DNA from 3 places in the Quatrionicoccus australiensis genome. Region 3 is predicted to be linked to each of the others. Evidence: predicted binding sites of a transcription regulator. Region 3 holds the regulator's gene; each other region holds the start of a gene.
What was found. Region 3 encodes FNR, which switches genes on or off when oxygen is low (the NO sensors DNR and NnrR bind a similar motif). Its sites were predicted from a motif close to TTGANCTAGNTCAA; they were not measured.
Positions count from the first base shown of each region.

Region 1 (6,079 bases), 1.9 Mb from region 3:
GTGTGCGCTGGGACGAATCGCGCATCAAGCTCTCGGACATCCTCGGGGCGATCGCTGCGATCGGCTATCGGGCCTATCCGTATGATGCAGCCAAAAACGAGGAAATCTCGCGCAAGGAGCGACGCGAGGCGCTTTGGCGTTTGTGGGTGGCCGGCTTCGGCATGATGCAGGTGATGATGTACGCCTTCCCGGTCTATATCGCCAATGGCGACATGACCTCGGATATCGAAAGCATGATGCGCCTGGCCAGCTTGCTGCTGACCCTGCCGGTCGTTTTCTATTCCTCGGCGCCCTTCTTTCGCAATGCCTGGCGCGATATCAAGTTGCGGCGCGTCGGTATGGATGTGCCGGTGGCTCTGGGTGTTGGCGCGGCCTTTCTGGCTAGTTGCTGGGCAAGTCTGACTGGGGAAGGCGAGGTCTATTTCGACTCGGTGACGATGTTTGTTTTCTTCCTGCTCGGTGGGCGTTATCTCGAGATGACAGCCCGCCAGAAGGCGCTCAGCGTGACCGAAGCCTTGGCCAAGTTGCTGCCCGCCTTTGCGCAAAAACTGCTTAATTTTCCGGTCGACCGTGCGGTTGAACAATGCGTGGTTGCAGACCTGAGGCCGGGCGACCATGTCCTGGTCCGTGCGGGTGAGGCAATTCCTGCGGATGGCAAGGTGGTTGAGGGCTTCAGTTGCGCCAATGAGGCGTTGCTGACCGGGGAAAGCAAGCCTGTTGCAAAAGCACCGGGCGATTCGGTGACGGGTGGTTCGCTGAATGCCGAAAGTCCCCTGGTTGTCAGGGTTGAGCAGGTCGGAGAGGCAACCCGCCTGTCGGCCATTGTTCAGCTCATGGAGCGAGCAGCAACTGAAAAGCCAAAAATCGTCGAGATGGCTGACCGCATTGCCAGCTATTTTGTTGCCGTGCTGCTGCTGGTGGCAGCCTTGGTTGCGGTTGGCTGGTACATCGTTGATCCCTCAAAGGCGCTTTGGATTACGGTCTCTGTGCTGGTGGTGACCTGTCCTTGCGCTCTTTCCCTGGCGACCCCGATCGCCTTGACGGTGTCGGCCGGCGCGTTGGCTAAGAACGGTTTGCTGGTGACGCGCGGTCACGCAATCGAAACCCTGGCGAGGGCAACGCATTTTGTCTTTGACAAGACCGGGACGCTGACCAGCGGACGCATGAGTTTGCGGGGTGTTCTCGTCGTCGGCAGTCTTCCTGAGTTTGAGTGTCTGGCCATGGCGGCGGCGTTGGAGCACTCGTCCGAGCATCCGGTTGCAGCCGCATTGCGCCATGCGGTGAGCGGTGAGTTGCCGGAGGCGACCATGGCGCTTAGCGAACCGGGGCAAGGCATTGAGGGGGTGATTGATGGTCGTCGTTGCCGTATTGGCCGTCCGGATTACGCCCTGGCCTTGTCCGGTGCGCAACTTCCGGCAGCAGCGGTCGACTGGCTGGAGAGTGGTGAAACGGTTGTGGTGCTGGCTGATGCAAGTGCTTGCCTGGCGTTGTTCCGGATTGGCGACGAGTTGCGTCCTGAGTCGAAATTCTTGGTTGATTACTTGCTCAGCTTGGGAAAGCACGTAGTGCTCCTGACGGGAGATGCTCCGTCGGTGGCGCAGCGCGTTGCTGCCAGGCTCGGTATTCAAGATGTGCGGGCTGGTATGACGCCGCAAGGCAAGCATGCCTGTGTCAAGGCCTTGCAGGAAAGTGGTGCCGTTGTCGCAATGATTGGTGACGGGGTCAATGACGCGCCGGTTCTCGCGCAGGCGCAGGTCTCGATTGCAATGGGTGGCGGAGCTCAGTTGGCCAGAACGCAATCCGATTTTGTGCTGCTATCGGAAAACCTGGATCATCTGCGTGATGGCTTGCGTCGAGCTCGGCAAACCCTGGTCATTATTCGTCAGAATTTGTGGTGGTCATTTGCCTATAATTTCGTTGCGCTACCACTGGCGATTGGTGGCTATGTGACGCCGTGGCTGGCTGGCATCGGTATGTCGGCCAGTTCCTTGCTGGTGGTTCTTAACTCCCTGCGCATTCAGCGCGCAAAGGCGGATTGATGGAAAGTATTTATTTGCTGGTGCCGATTTCGGTCATTCTGGTTTTTGTGATCGCCGTCATTTTCTGGTGGTCGGTTCGCAGTGGCCAGTTTGATGATCTCGAGGGGCCGGGTTTTCGTGTTCTGATGGATGATGATGAGCGGCCGCCGCAACCAGTTGATGCTGATGGCAAAAAAGATAATTCAGGGAAGGTTTGATTTGGGTCAACCCGGTGGCATCTCTGGTCGGGCATCATGGCGGCTGTGTGAGGGTGATGCCTTACGAAAGTTCTCTGTTGGGGTTGGGGTGCGTTGCGACGCACCCTTTTTTTGTTTACAAGCCTGAAAAGCCGCACGGATACTGCATTGGGCAGGCATAAGTCGACCGAGATAATCGGTAGATTGATCTAGGTCAAAACAGCGTCGCTGATCTAGAATAGTATCCGCATTTATGCGCCGCCTTGGGTTCAGGGGGGTGGACATTCTGATTTTCATTAACGAGAGGTGGGTTCATGTCTGGATCGCAAACCACATATAACGATAAGGTCGTACGGCAATTTTCCGTCATGACCGTCATCTGGGGCATCGTCGGCATGCTTGTCGGTGTCATCATCGCTGCACAACTCGTGTGGCCAGAGCTGAATATCGCTTGGCTGCACTTCGGGCGCTTGCGTCCGTTGCATACCAATGCGGTTATTTTCGCGTTTGGTGGCTGTGCTCTGTTTGCAACGTCTTACTGGTGCGTTCAGCGTACCTGTCACACCCGTCTTTGGGGTGGTCCGCTGGTTCCCTTTACCTTCTGGGGTTGGCAGATTGTTATCTTGTTGGCTGCCGTTACGCTGCCGCTGGGTATTACCCAAGGTAAAGAGTATGCCGAACTGGAGTGGCCGATCGACATCCTGATCACGTTGGTCTGGGTTTCGTATGCTCTGGTCTTCTTCGGTACGATCGCCAAGCGTAAGGTTTCGCACATTTACGTGGCTAACTGGTTTTTTGGGGCGTTCATTGTTGCCGTTGCTCTCTTGCATTTGGTCAATAGTGCTGCGGTTCCTGTTTCGCTGACCAAGTCCTACTCTGCTTACTCGGGTGTTCAGGATGCAATGGTTCAATGGTGGTATGGCCATAACGCCGTGGGTTTCTTCCTGACCGCCGGCTTCCTTGGCATGATGTACTACTTCGTTCCTAAGCAGGCTGGTCGTCCGGTTTACTCCTACCGTCTGTCTGTGGTCCACTTCTGGGCGCTGATCTTCACGTACATGTGGGCGGGTCCTCACCATCTGCATTACACGGCCCTGCCGGACTGGACCCAGTCTGTCGGCATGATCTTCTCGCTGATTCTGCTGGCTCCGTCCTGGGGTGGCATGATCAACGGCATCATGACCTTGTCGGGTGCTTGGCATAAGCTGCGCGATGATCCTATCCTCAAGTTCCTGATTACCTCGCTGTCCTTCTACGGTATGTCCACCTTTGAAGGTCCGATGATGTCGATCAAGACCGTCAACGCGCTGTCGCATTACACGGACTGGACCGTTGGTCACGTGCATTCCGGTGCCTTGGGCTGGGTGGCTATGGTTTCCATTGGCTCCATGTACTACCTGTTGCCGCGCTTGTTTGGCAAGTCCGAGATGTACAGCACCAAGCTGGTTACGACCCATTTCTGGATCGCCACCATCGGTACCGTGCTTTATATTGCCTCGATGTGGATTGCCGGTGTGATGCAGGGTCTGATGTGGCGTGCTGTCAATGCCGACGGGACCTTGGCTTACAGCTTCGTTGAATCGGTTAAGGGTTCCTATCCGTTCTGGGCGATTCGTTGGCTGGGTGGTGTTCTGTTCCTGTTCGGCATGCTGATCATGGCTTACAACATGTTCAAGACCATGGCCGGTGGTAACACCAAGGACATGCCGGTTGTTGCTCCGGCTGCTCACCACGCCTGATTAGGGGGAATAATAATGATCAAGCACGATCAAGTTGAACGGAACGTAGGCCTGCTCTTCGTTCTCACGCTGTTTGTTGTCCTGTGGGGCGGTTTGCTGGAAATTGTGCCGCTCTTCTTTCAGAAATCGACCACGACGCCGGTCGAGGGCCTTAAGCCTTACGATGCAGTTCGTCTGGCCGGTCGCGATGTCTATGTTCGTGAGGGCTGCTTCTTGTGTCACTCGCAGATGATTCGTCCGTTCCGTGCAGAGACCGAGCGTTACGGTCACTACTCGGTGGCTGGCGAATATGTTTACGATCACCCGTTCCAATGGGGTTCGAAGCGTACCGGTCCGGATCTGCATCGTGTCGGTGGTCGTTACTCCGACGAGTGGCAGCGCGCTCACCTGATCAATCCGCGTGACGTGGTTCCCGAATCGAATATGCCAGCCTTCGCCTTCTTGGCGAATACCAAAGCAAAAGATAGCGTAGCTGCTGACATCGAGAAAAAGATGCAACTCATGCGTGGTTACGCCAACGTGCGTGGTATCCCAACCTACTCCGATGAAGAGATCAAGGGTGCCAAGGCTGCCATCGGCGACAAGACCGAAATGGATGTTCTGATTGCGTACCTGCAGGAAATGGGTACCTCCTTGAAGAACACCAAGTAATAGCCATGGACATCAACGATCTGCGCTCCATCGTTACCGTTGCCGGGTTACTCTGCTTCTTGGCGATCGTGGGATGGGCATATGGCAAGAGCAGCAAAAAAGGCTTTGAGGAAGCTGCCAACTTGCCATTCGCGGAGCATGATGATGAGGGTGTGGCGTCTGGTACGTCACATCCGCGCTGAAAAAAAGGAAAGCAAATGAGCGATTTCGTTAGCGATTTTTGGAACCTGTACGTTGTGGTAATCGTCTTGGCAAGTATTCTTGCTTGTGCGGTTCTGCTGATCGTCCAGGGTAAAGCGACTTTCACCCCGGGCAAGACCATGGGTCATGTCTGGGATGAAACCCTCGAGGAATACAACAATCCGATGCCCAAGTGGTGGAGCTGGATGTTTGTCATCACCGTGGTTTTTGCGCTGGTGTATCTGGCGCTCTATCCGGGGCTTGGCAACTTCAAGGGCATGCTGGGCTGGACTTCCGGTGGCCAACATCAGGCTGAAGTTGCCAAGATGGATGCTACGGTCAAGCCGCTGTTCGACAAGTACATGGCCATGGATCTCAAGGCTGTTGCTGCCGACAAGCAGGCCAACGAGATGGGCAAGCGTTTGTACCTGACCTACTGCATGCAGTGTCACGGTGCCGATGCTCGCGGTGCAAAGGGCTTCCCGAATCTGACCGATGCTGACTGGCTGTACGGCGGCGAGCCGGACCAGATCAAGGAAACCATCGCCAATGGTCGCATGGGTGTGATGCCTCCGCATGCCCAGCTGGGTGCTGACACGATCAAGGATGTGGCGAATTTCGTCCGCTCTTTGTCGGGTCTGCAGAACGATGCTGTCCGCGCTGCCAAGGGTAAGGAAGTCTTTGCCAGTGCTGGTTGTGTCGGCTGCCATGGTCCGGAAGCTACCGGTATGCATGCCATCGGTGCTCCGAACCTGACGGACAAGGTCTGGTTGTATGGCTCTTCCGAAGCCACCATTACCGAAACCATTACCAACGGTCGTCAGAACAAGATGCCCGCTTGGAAAGAGTTCCTCGGTGATGCCAAGGTCCATCTGCTTGCAGCTTACGTGCTGAGCCTGGGTCAAGGCGCCAAGTAATTGGTCAGAACGGGGCGGTTCGCCGCCCCGTTTTTATTTCAGATTGCATTTCTTGCGTCTGATCAGTATCCAAATTGTTTTAGTGAACTCCCAAGCGAGTTGGTACTAGAGCAATTTTGATACGGATACGGTCTTATGGAACCAACCGAAAAAATCGCCCAAAATCCCGCTGTCGTTTCGTTTTACGAGAAGCACAGAAAAATCTACATTCGCGATGTCAGAGGATGGTGGAATACTTGGCGTTGGGTGCTGGTTTTCCTGACCCAAATATTGTTCTTCGGCCTGCCTTGGCTGCAGTGGAATGACCGGCAAGCGGTTCTTTTTCACTTGGTTGAGAGGAAGTTCTATCTGTTCGGACTGGTTCTCTGGCCTCAGGA
Region 1 covers NZ_CP075188.1:855,595-861,673, forward strand. Annotated here, with positions in the region: gene KI612_RS04210 (heavy metal translocating P-type ATPase) at 1-2,039, shown strand, start outside; gene ccoS (cbb3-type cytochrome oxidase assembly protein CcoS) at 2,039-2,236, shown strand; gene ccoN (cytochrome-c oxidase, cbb3-type subunit I) at 2,530-3,954, shown strand; gene ccoO (cytochrome-c oxidase, cbb3-type subunit II) at 3,964-4,605, shown strand; gene KI612_RS04230 (cbb3-type cytochrome oxidase subunit 3) at 4,611-4,787, shown strand; gene ccoP (cytochrome-c oxidase, cbb3-type subunit III) at 4,803-5,702, shown strand; gene ccoG (cytochrome c oxidase accessory protein CcoG) at 5,838-6,079, shown strand, end outside.
Region 1: ccoN (cytochrome-c oxidase, cbb3-type subunit I) is a predicted target of FNR. The motif match lies at 2,420-2,433, and genes of this name have one in related genera.

Region 2 (6,079 bases), 660 kb from region 3:
ATCAGCAGGGCGCCTTCGGCAACCTTGGCGCCGAGCTGGACGAGAACCTCGGTGACCACGCCGGCTACCGTCGAGGGCACGTCCATCGTGGCCTTGTCGGATTCAAGCGTGACGATGGCGTCGTCGACCTTGATCGTGTCGCCGACCTTCACAAACAGTTCGATAACCGGGACTTCGTCGAAATCGCCGATGTCCGGGACTTTGACTTCAATGATTTGGCTCATGTCGTCTCTCCCTCGTTAAACCGACATCGGGTTGGGTTTGTTCGGGTCAAGGTTGTACTTGACCAGGGCGGCGGCAACCTTCTCGCGTTCGATCTCGCCGTTGTCGGCCAGTGCCTTGAGGGCAGCCAGCGTCACCCAGTGACGGTCGACCTCGAAGAAGTGGCGCAATTTCTCGCGGGTGTCGGAACGGCCGAAACCGTCGGTGCCCAGCGTGACATACGGTGCCTTGACGAAGGGACGGATCTGCTCGGAGAATAGCTTGATGTAGTCGGTGGCGGCGATGACCGGGCCCTTGGCGCCAGCCAGTTTTTCTTCGACGTGCGACAGCTTCGGTGCTTCGAGCGGATGCAGCAGGTTCCAGCGCTGCACGTCCTGGCCGTTGCGGGCCAGTTCGTTGAAGCTCGGGCAACCCCACAGGTCGGCTTCGACACCCCAATCGGCCTTGAGCAGATCGGCGGCGGCGATGACTTCGCGGAAGATGGTGCCGGAGCCGAGCAACTGGACGCGCGGGCCGGCAGACTCGGCGCCCTTCTTGAACGAGTACATGCCCTTGATGATGTCGGCTTCCGAGCCGGCCGGCATTTCCGGGTGCTCGTAGTTTTCGTTCATCACCGTCAGGTAATAGAAGACGTCTTCCTGTTCCTGGAACATGCGGCGCATGCCGTCTTGCGTCACGACGGCGACTTCGTACTGGAAGGTCGGGTCGTAGGAGATGCAGTTCGGGATCAGGTTGGAGAGGATCAGGCTGTGGCCGTCTTCGTGCTGCAGACCTTCGCCGTTCAGCGTCGTGCGACCGGCGGTGCCGCCGATCAGGAAGCCGCGGGCGCGTTGGTCGCCAGCCGCCCAGCACAGGTCGAGGGTGCGTTGCAGGCCGAACATCGAGTAGCAGATGTAGAACGGAATGGTCTGGACGTTATGCACCGAGTAGGAGGTGGCGGCAGCGATCCAGTCGCTCATCGCGCCGGCTTCGTTGATGCCTTCCTGGAGGACTTGGCCGGTCTTCGATTCCTTGTAGAACATCAGCTGGTCGTGGTCTTCCGGCACGTAGTTCTGGCCTTGCTGATTCCAGATGCCGACCGAGCGGAACATGCCTTCCATGCCGAAGGTGCGCGATTCGTCCGGCACGATGGGCACGACGTTCTTGCCGACATTCTTGTCCTTCAACATCATGTTCATGATGCGCACGATGGCCATCGTCGTGGACAGCTCGCGGCCTTCGCCGGATGCCTTCAACAGGGCGGTGAAGCTGTCGAGCGCCGGGATGGCGAGCGGCTCGGCCTTGCGGCGGCGCGACGGCAGGAAGCCGCCGAGATCCATGCGGCGCTGGCGCATGTACTGGTACTCGGGCGAGTCTTCGGCGAACTTGAGGTAGGGTAGTTCGGCCAGCTTGTCGTCCGGCACCGGCAGGTCGAAACGGTCGCGGAAACGGCCGATCTGCTCGATGTCCATTTTCTTTTGCTGGTGCGAGATGTTCATTGCTTCGCCGGCCTGGCCCATGCCGAAGCCCTTGATGGTCTTGGCGAGGATCAGCGTCGGCTGGCCCTTGTGGTTAACGGCGGCGTTGTAGGCGGCGAAGATCTTGAAAATGTCGTGGCCGCCGCGGTTCAGTTGCCAGACCTGGTCATCGGTCCAGTCGGCAACCAGTTCGCGCAGTTCCGGCGTGTTGAAGAAATGCTCGCGCACGTAGGCGCCGTTCTTGGCCTTGAAGGTCTGGTACTCGCCGTCGCACAGTTCCATCATGCGTTGCTTCATGATGCCCTTCTTGTCGCGCTGGAACAGCGTGTCCCACTGCGTGCCCCAGACCAGCTTGATGACGTTCCAGCCGGAACCGCGGAATTCGGATTCGAGTTCCTGGATGATCTTGCCGTTGCCGCGCACCGGGCCGTCCAGGCGCTGCAGGTTGCAGTTGATGACGAAAATCAGGTTGTCGAGCTTTTCGCGACCGGCCATGCCGATGGCGCCGAGCGATTCGACTTCGTCGGTCTCGCCGTCGCCGAGGAAGGCCCACACCTTGCGATCACCGGCCTTGGCCAGTCCGCGCGAGTCGAGGTACTTCATGAAGCGGGCCTGGTAAATGGCCTGGATCGGGCCGAGGCCCATCGAAACGGTCGGGAATTGCCAGAAGTCCGGCATCAGCCACGGGTGCGGGTAGGACGAGATGCCCTTGCCGTCGGTTTCCTGGCGGAAGCTGTCCATCTGCTCCTCGGTCAGGCGGCCGAGCATGAAGGCGCGAGAATAGACGCCAGGTACGGAGTGGCCCTGGAAGAAGATCAGGTCGCCGCCGTTGTCGGCCGACGGGGCGCGCCAGAAGTGCGAGAAGCCGACGTCGTAAAGCGCGGCAGCCGAGGCGAAGGAGGCAATGTGGCCGCCGACGTTGGTGTCCTTGTTGGCACGCACGACCATGGCCATGGCGTTCCAGCGGATGTAGGAGTGAATCTTGATTTCCATGTCCGCGTTGCCCGGGTACTTGGGCTGCTGATCGGCGGGAATGGTGTTGATGTATTCGGTATTGGCCGAGTAGGGGATGTCCACACCCTGCAGGCGCGCCTGGCCGATGACTTTCTCGATCAGGTAGTGGGCCCGGGTCGGGCCTTCCTGGGAAATGACGCCGTCGAGGGCGTCGATCCATTCTTTGGTTTCCTGCGGATCTACGTCGGCAGGGTCAGGCAGTGCGTTGGGCTGATTGGCCATGGTTTTGTCTCCAAGATTGGTCTTCATTCTGTTTTGCCTGTTGAGCAAAACAACTCTAGCGCTTAATGGGTCGGTTCGCGAGCCCGTGTTTACACCTACTTGATTTTTCGCATTGTAAAAACAAAGTTCGCATCGTGCAATATCCCGTGCATATTTTTCCTGCCGCGAAAGTCATTCAAAAAAAATCCGCGAAGGGGTTGCGCTGTATCAAATCGAGGCTTGTTGCACGCTTTTAAAATTGAAGGCTTTGCGATTGATTACGGGAGTTTTCATGGCGGCAGTTATGCCTGCACCGGCGGCCAGCCGGTTGTTTTTGTCCGGCAACGAAGCAGTGGCACGTGCCGTCTGGGAATCCGGTGTCAAGGTCGCTGCGGCCTATCCGGGAACGCCGGCCACGGAGATGCTTGAAGTCATTTCGACCTATCCGGATCTCTATGCCGAGTGGTCGGTCAATGAAAAGGTTTCGCTGGAAGTCGCGATTGGTGCGGCCTATGCCGGCTCGCGCGCCTTCTGCTGCATGAAGCATGTCGGCATGAACGTCGCCTCCGATGCGCTGATGACGCTGACCCTGACCGGTGTGGTCGGCGGCCTGGTGATCGCCATCGCCGACGACGTCGGCCTGTCGTCCTCGCAGAACGAGCAGGATTCGCGCTACTGGGGGCGTTTTGCCCACATTCCGCTGTTCGAGCCGGCCGACTCGCAGGAAGCCTACGAGATGACCAAGCAGGCGTTCGAACTCTCCGAACAGTTCCAGGTGCCGGTCATCCTGCGCATGACGACCCGCATCAACCACGTCAAGGCGCTGGTCACGGTCGGCGAGCGCGTGCCGCACAGCGGTGCCGGCTTCAAGAAGGAACCGGGCCGTTTCGTGATGGTGCCGGGCAATGCCGGCAAGCGCATTCCGCTGATGTTCGAGCGTGACGGTCAACTGCGTGAAATGGCCGAAAACTCGGCGCTCAATGTGCTCGAGCCGGGCAGCGACCGGCGCGTCGGCTTCATCACCTCCGGCCCGGCCTACATGCATGTCAAGGAAGCCTTCCCGGACGCACCGGTATTGAAGCTCGGCTTTTCCTGCCCGCTGCCGTTCAACAAGTGCCGCGAGCTGGTGGCGCTGGTCGACCAGGTTGTGGTCGTCGAGGAAGTCGAGCCGCTGGTCGAAACCGAACTCAAGGCGGCCGGGCTGGCCGTGCTCGGCAAGGACATCCTGCCGCGCCAGGGCGAGCTGTCGCCGAATGTGCTGAAGCCGGCGATCGCCAGACTGCTTGGCGAAGAAGTGCCGGCCGCCCAGGCCGTCGCACCGCTGCCGGTCTTTCCGCGGCCGCCGACGATGTGCGTCGCCTGCCCGCATCTCGGCGTTTATTACACCCTGTCGCAGGTGCGCAACCTGACCATTGCCGGCGACATCGGCTGCTACACGCTCGGCGCCGGGCATCCGTGGAATGCACTCGATACCTGTGTCTCGATGGGTGCTTCGATGGGTGTCGCGCTCGGTCTCGACAAGGGCCGCGGCGAAGCCGACAAGGACAAGCGCATCCTCGCCGTGATCGGCGATTCGACCTTCCTGCACATGGGCATGCAAGGCCTGCTCGACATGGTCTACAACAAGGGCAATGTCACCGTGCTGCTGCTCGACAACCGCGCGGTCGGCATGACCGGCGGCCAGAACAATCCGGGCAACGGCTACGGCATCCATGGCGAGGAGGCGCCGCGCGTCGATTTCGTCAAGCTCGTCGAGTCGCTGGGCGTCAAGCCGGAGCGCGTGCACAAGGTCAATCCCTACGAACTGCCCGTGCTGTTCAAGACCATACGTGAAGAAGTGAAGGTGCCGGAAGTCTCGGTCATCATCACCGACCAGCCCTGTGTGCTGGTCAAGGATTATCACAAGCTGAAGCCGTTTACCGTCGTCGAAGACAAGTGCACCGGTTGCGGCAACTGTATCGACGTCGGCTGTCCGGCCATCCACGTTACCCGGCGCGGCCAGGAAACCAAGCCGAACGGGCGGGTTGTCGATCTTGCCTTCGTACGCATCGAGTCCTCGGTATGTACCGGTTGCGGCCTGTGCGTGCAGCCCTGTGCACCGAAAGCCATCGAGCACTACGTCCCGGTCTCGCCGATTGCGCTGGTCAAGGGAGGCTGTCACTGATGAGCGCTACGACCAACATTCTCGTCGTCGGCATCGGCGGCCAGGGCGTCATGACCGCTACCGAAATCCTTGCCGAAGCGGCGATCGCGCTCGGCCAGGATGCCAAGAAAACCGAAGTCGCCGGCATGGCGCAGCGCGGCGGCGTCGTTTCGTCGCACCTGCGTTTCGGCGCCAAGGTCCTGTCGCCGCAGATCACGCCGGGCACGGCCGACGTGCTGCTCGGTTTCGAGTCGGCCGAAGCGATGCGCTGGCAGCACATGTTGCGGCCGGGCGGTATCACCTTGATGAATACGGCGCGCCTGGTGCCGCCGGTGGTCGAACTCGGTTTGTTCGACTATCCGGTCGACCCGATTGCCGAGGTCAAAAAGGGCGGCAACAAGGTCGTCGCCTTCGACGCGACGACCATCGCGCTCGAACTCGGCGACATCCGTCTGGGCAATACCGTGATGCTTGGTGCGATTGCCGATCACCTGCCGTTCTCGGCCGATGATCTGCTCACCTGCGTGCTGCAGCGTTTCCAGCGCAAGGGCGAAAAACTGGTCGAGCTGAACCGGCGGGCTTTTGCCGCCGGGCGGGCGGCGGTGGGCGCGGCCGAGGCTGCGCTGGCCTGATTCTGGTAAAATTCAGCCAATTCAAAGGGAAAGGCGCCCGCCTTTCCCCTTTTCATTTCTGGTGGAGGCGACGATGACGGCACAAATTATCGACGGCAAGGCCCTGGCTGAAGAACTGCGCCAGGGATTCAAGGCGCGCGTGGAAGCGCTCACGGCCAAGGGCCACAAACCCGGCCTGGTGGTCATTCTGGTTGGTGCCGATCCGGCCTCCGAAGTCTATGTCCGCAACAAGGTCAATGGCTGTCTGGCGATCGGCATGCACTCCGAGAAGATTACCTACGACGCAACGGTCGACCAGGAAATCGTGCTCAAAAAGATCGCCGAGCTGAACGCCGATCCGGCGATTCACGGCATCCTCGTGCAACTGCCGCTGCCCAAGCATTTCGACGAAGAAAAAGTGCTCGAAGCCA
Region 2 covers NZ_CP075188.1:3,793,034-3,799,112, reverse strand. Annotated here, with positions in the region: gene aceF (dihydrolipoyllysine-residue acetyltransferase) at 1-224, opposite strand, end outside; gene aceE (pyruvate dehydrogenase (acetyl-transferring), homodimeric type) at 240-2,915, opposite strand; gene KI612_RS17980 (thiamine pyrophosphate-dependent enzyme) at 3,187-5,058, shown strand; gene KI612_RS17975 (indolepyruvate oxidoreductase subunit beta) at 5,058-5,669, shown strand; gene folD (bifunctional methylenetetrahydrofolate dehydrogenase/methenyltetrahydrofolate cyclohydrolase FolD) at 5,743-6,079, shown strand, end outside.
Region 2: KI612_RS17980 (thiamine pyrophosphate-dependent enzyme) is a predicted target of FNR. The motif match lies at 3,113-3,126, and genes of this name have one in related genera.

Region 3 (6,079 bases):
AGGGCCTTGAAAGCGCCGGCGTAGAAACGCCAACCGATCCAGAACTGGACCGGCGTCGCCAGCAGGAACTGCAGCCAGCGCGGCAATTCATTGTGCTGACCGTGTTCGCCGAACATGAAGAACATCTGCCCGACCAAGGGCAGACTCAAGGCAACGGCAATCTGGAACTGGCGGATTTCGTGGCGGTAGACACGCTGTTTTTCGGCTTTTTCCCGTGCCCGGGTCTGCCCATCGACAAGTGCCGCAGAAAAGCCCGCCTTCGCCACTGCAGCGACCACCGCCGCTTCGTCGGCCGCTCCGGCCAGACGAATGCGCGCTCTTTCAGCCGCCAGATTGACGTTGGCCTGCATGCCAGGCTGGCGATTGAGTACCTTTTCCAGGCGCGCCGAACAGGCGGCACAGGTCATGCCGCCAATCGAAAACTCGACGACCCGCCCACTCTCCGGTTCGTTCATTTGACCAGCAAGACCGGACAAGGCGCCAGATGCAGGACGCGCGCCGCAACCGAACCGGTCAACACGCCAGCCAGCGCACTTTGCCCATGCGTCCCCATGATGATCAGGTCACAGGCCAGTTCAGTGGCAACGTGGGCAATCACTTCAGCCGGCTGCCCGACGTGGATGTGGGTGGTATGAAAACGCCCGGCCGCATCCAGCTTCTTTTGCGCTTCGAGCAGGCTGGCCTGCCCTTCTTCGAGGTAATAGCCATGCAGGGTGTCCTTGCCGATATGGGCCTGCACACGGCCGATCGGAATCGGCGGATGCACATGCAGCAAATGCACCTCGGGCACCTCGGCAAACCAGGCGGCGTGGGCCAGCAGATGATCGACCGCGCGCAGCGAACAGGCCGAACCATCAACCGGCAGAAGAATTTTAATTGTCATCGTGCATCCTAAATCCAGTGCAGCAAGCGCATCAGGCCAAGCAAGCCATACAGACCGAAACCCAGAACCAGCAGCCCGGAAAACAGGCGGACCGCAGGCCGGCGAACAAACTCGTTCAGCCTTGCCAGCACGATGCCTGCGAGCAGCAGATTTGGCAAGGTTCCCAGACCGAAAGCCAGCATCAGCAAGGCACCGCGCCCGGCCGAGCCGGCCGTCAGGGCACTGGCCAGGGCGCTATAGACCAGACCACAGGGCAACCAGCCCCACAGCAAACCAAGCGGGAAAGCCTGCTGCACACTGCGCGCCGGCAGAAAACGACGCGTCAGGGGCTGCAGCAAACGCCACAGGTGCTGACCGAAACGTTCGGTAAAGGCCAGGGTACTGGTCACCCCCAGCAGATAAAAGCCGAGTGCAACCAGCATCAGGTTGGCAAGAAAATAGAGCACCAGGCGGATCGGCACCTGGCCCTCGAGGCCCAGACTGGCTGCACCGAGCGCACCGGCAACGGCACCGGCGATGACATAGGAGAGGATGCGCCCGGCGTTATAGGCAAGGTGCATCGACCAACGCGCCGGCGCGCCCATCGACAGGGCGCCGACAATGCCGCCACACATGCCGACACAGTGCGTGCCGCCAAGCAGGCCGACCAGGAACAATGCGAGAAAGCCGGAATCAGGCATGAAAAAACGGGGGAGACATCATAGGCGGCAGTTTAACCCGCCGCCTTGAAGCCGGCACCCCGTTCAGATCACTTTCGAGTAGCGCTTGCGCTGCCGATCGGCACGCAGATAGCGGTCGAAGACCATGGAAATGACACGCACCAGCATGCGCCCCGGCGGCAGAACGGTAATCCAGTCGCGCTCGATCTTGAGCAGGCCACCGCGCTCCATCTCGCGCATTTCCTCGATCTCGTCGGCAAAGTACTTGTGGAAATCAATCAGGTGCGAGCTTTCGATCGACTCGATGGACAGTTCGAAATGACACATCAGGGCCTGGATGATCGAACGGCGCAGGATGTCGTCAGCGGTCAGCTCAATGCCGCGGAAGACCGGCAGCAGATCGGCATCGAGGCGGTCGTAATACTCTTCCGCCGTCTTGACGTTCTGGCTGTAGGTCGGCCCGACCTTGCTGATCGACGAAATACCGAAAGACAGCATGTCGCAATCGGCGTAGGTCGAATAGCCCTGGAAGTTCCGGTGCAGGCGACCTTGGCGCTGGGCCACCGCGAGTTCGTCGTCCGGCTTGGCGAAGTGATCCATGCCGATATAGACATAACCGGCTTCGGTCAGCTTCTTGATCGCCAGCGCCAGGATCTGCAGCTTGGTATCGGCCGACGGCAGGTCGGCGTCGTTGATCCGGCGCTGCGGCTTGAACAGGCTGGGCATGTGCGCATAGTTGTAGATCGACAGGCGTTCCGGATCCATCGCCAGAACACGTTCCAGGGTCCGGTTGAAACCCATCACCGACTGGTGCGGCAAACCGTAGATCAGGTCGATCGAAATCGACTTGAAACCGTTGGCACGCGCATCGCGGATCACGTTGTAGGTTTCTTCTTCGCTCTGGACGCGATTCACCGCAACCTGGACCTTCTCGTCGAAGTCCTGGACACCGACACTCATCCGGTTGAAACCAAGTTCGCCAAGCAATGCAACGGTTGCCGTATCGACCTTGCGCGGATCGACTTCAATCGAATATTCGCCGCCTTCAAGCAGCTTGAAATGCTTCTTCGTTTCCCCCATCAACTGGCGCATCTCGTCGTGCGACAGGAAGGTCGGCGTACCACCACCCCAATGCAGCTGGATGACCTCGTGCTCACCATCACGGCCTTCCAGGCAGGCAGCCTGCATGTCCAGCTCCTTGGCCAGGTACTTGAGGTACTTGCCGCTACGCGCATGATCCTTGGTGATGATCTTGTTGCAGGCGCAGTAGTAACAGATGGTGTTGCAGAAAGGGATGTGGAAGTATAATGACAAGGGTCGGCTGATTGCGCCGATGTTGCGTTTGCCCAGCCACAGTTTGGCTGCGTCCGAATCGAAAGCCTCAACGAATCGGTCCGCTGTCGGGTACGATGTATAGCGGGGGCCGTTCACATCGAAGCGGCGAATGATCTGAGGATCGAAGACGAGGTTTTCAGTTGCGAAATTCATTAAACATACCGGCAAATTTTGATTGGATTATGTTGCGGCGCTGCACAATTTCCGTTGACTTGGATCAAGCGAACGCAGGTTGATAATGCCCCAAAACACGGCCATTCAGGAAATTTCCCTCTCCGTCATCAAGACGGCATGTTCGAACTGCAACTTGCGCGAACTATGCCTCCCGTTCGGGCTCAGTCTTGATGAACTCGAGCGCCTCGACGATCTCATTTCGACCCGGCGCCGGATCAAGCGCGGCGACCACCTTTATCGTGCCGGCGAGGCCTTCGACTCGATCTACGCGATCCGCAGCGGCTTTTTCAAGACCGATGTGCTGCTCGAGGATGGTCGCGACCAGGTAACCGGCTTCCAGATGGCCGGCGAACTGCTTGGTCTGGATGGCATCAGCACCGAATTTCACACCTGCAACGCAATCGCTCTCGAAGACAGCGAAATCTGCTCGATCCCCTTCTCCCGCCTGGAAACCCTGTCGCGCGAAATCCACAATCTGCAGCACCATTTCCACAAGGTGATGAGCCGCGAAATCGTGCGCGACCACGGCGTCATGATGCTGCTCGGCACGATGCGCGCCGAAGAACGCCTTGCTGCCTTCCTGCTCAACCTGTCGCAGCGTTTCACGGCCCGTGGCTTCTCGCATGCCGAGTTCTACCTGCGCATGACGCGCGAGGAAATCGGCAGCTATCTCGGCCTCAAGCTGGAAACCGTATCGCGCGCCTTCTCGCGCTTCCAGGAAGAAGGCTACATCGCCGTGCAGCAGAAACACATCCGCATACTTGATGTAAATGGCCTCAAGGCCCTGATGAATCACCAGCGCTGAGTCAGCGGCAAGCATCACCGTCGCAGCAGCAAAACCGCAGAAACTCTGCTGATCAGTCGCCAGGCCTCCCCCCGCAAAAGAAAATTGCCGATGTCATCTGCGGCAATATGCCGCATTCCTGTGCGCAATCAACTCTAAGAGAATCCGCCGGTTAAAAATATAACCGGGGAAATCCATGCTCTTGCGCATCCATCCATTAGCCGCCGCCATGGCGCTCGCCTTTTCATCGGCTGCCTTCAGCCAGACTGCACCCGATACCGCCAATCCGGACCAGGTCATGGACAATGTTCTGGTACGCGCCAGCCGCACTGACGGCATCGATGCGCAATCCGGCTCGGTCAGCAATGAACAGGTTCGCGCCCAGCGTCCGGCGACCAGCGATACCGCGACCCTGCTCAAGGACATCCCCGGCGTCAGCCTGAACAGTGCCGGCGGCGTTTCCAGCCTGCCCGCCATCCACGGCCTGGCCGACGACCGCCTGCGCATCAAGGTGGACGGCATGGACCTGATCTCGGCCTGCGCCAATCACATGAACTCGCCGCTCTCCTACATCGACCCGAGCAATGTAGAACAGATCAAGGTATATACCGGCATCACCCCGGTCAGCGTCGGTGGCGACAGCATCGGTGGCAGCATCATCGTCAAGTCGCGCGAACCGCGCTTCGCCAGGGCCGGCGAAGGCCTGCTGACAAGCGGCGAACTCGGGACTTTCTATCGCTCGAACGGCAATGCCTGGGGCGTCAATGCCGCGGCGACGATTGCCAACGAGAACCTGAGCATCAGTTACAACGGCTCGACTGCCGAGTCCGGCAACTACAGCTCGGCCAAGGATTTCAAGCCGGATGGCATGACCACGGTCGGCAAACCCAACCTGGCCCGCAACGAAGTCGGTTCCTCGGCCTACAAGACCGAGAACCATGCGCTCGGCTTTGCCCTGCGTCACGAAAACCACCTGCTTGATCTCCGCCTCGGTTACCAATACATCCCCTACCAGGGCTATCCCAACCAGCGCATGGACATGACCGAGAATCGCAGCACCCAGATCAACCTGCGCTACACCGGCCTGTTTGACTGGGGCAAGCTCGAAACCCGCGTCTACAACGAGGAAACCCGCCACAAGATGGACTTTGGCGACGACAAACGCTTCCTTTACCCGAATGGGGCCGAAGGCATGCCGATGGACACCCGCGGCAACAATACCGGCCTCCAGGTCAAGGCCGACATCGCCCTCGCCGGCAAGGACTTGTTGCGGGTTGGCGGCGAGTTGCAGCGCTACCGCCTCGACGACTGGTGGGAACCGTCCGGCACCGGCGGCATGGCACCGAACACCTTCTGGAACATCAACAGCGGTCAACGTGACCGGTTTGACGTTTTTGGCGAATGGGAAGCCAACTGGACAACCCAGTGGAAAACCCAGATCGGCGCACGCAGCAGCACCGTGCGCATGGATACCGGCGAAGTCCAAGGCTACAACACCACGATGGCGGCTTACCTGGCCGAATCGACCGCATTCAACCAGGCCGACCGCAAACGCACCGACAACAATTTCGACCTCAGCCTGCTCGCCCGCTACACGGCAAATGACAATCAGAGCTTCGAAGGCGGCTACTCCCGCAAGACCCGCTCGCCCAATCTTTACGAGCGCTACAGCTGGTCGACCGGCGGCATGGCGATGCGCATGGTCAACATGGCCGGCGACGGCAACGGCTATGTCGGCAACCTCGAACTCAAGCCGGAAGTCGCGCACACCCTCAGCCTGACTGCCGACTGGCACGATGCCGGCAAACAGGAGTGGGGCGTCAAGATCACGCCGTTCTACACCTATGTCGAAAACTACATCGATGCCGAGTTGTGCACCACCGCCAACTGCAACGCTGCGAACGCGACGGCCGGCTTCCGTTATCTGCGCTTCGTGAACCAGGATGCCCGCCTGTTCGGGGTCGACATCTCGGGCTACTTCCCGCTCGCCAAAACCCGCGACTACGGCGACTTCACGCTGCGCGGCCTGATCGGCTACGTCGATGGCAAGAACCGCGAAACCGGCGACAACCTCTACAACGTCATGCCGCTCAACGCCAAGCTGGCGATCGACCAGCGCAAGGGCAACTGGAGCAATACGATCGAAGGCCAGCTGGTCGGCGCCAAGGATCGCGTCTCGGAAGTCCGCAACGAGCTCAAGACGGGCAGCTACGCCTTGCTCAACCTGCGCAGCAGCTACCAGTG
Region 3 covers NZ_CP075188.1:3,128,052-3,134,130, forward strand. Annotated here, with positions in the region: gene KI612_RS14945 (heavy metal translocating P-type ATPase) at 1-455, opposite strand, end outside; gene KI612_RS14950 (universal stress protein) at 452-883, opposite strand; gene KI612_RS14955 (sulfite exporter TauE/SafE family protein) at 892-1,563, opposite strand; gene hemN (oxygen-independent coproporphyrinogen III oxidase) at 1,627-3,030, opposite strand; gene fnr (fumarate/nitrate reduction transcriptional regulator Fnr) at 3,116-3,856, shown strand; gene KI612_RS14970 (TonB-dependent receptor) at 4,032-6,079, shown strand, end outside.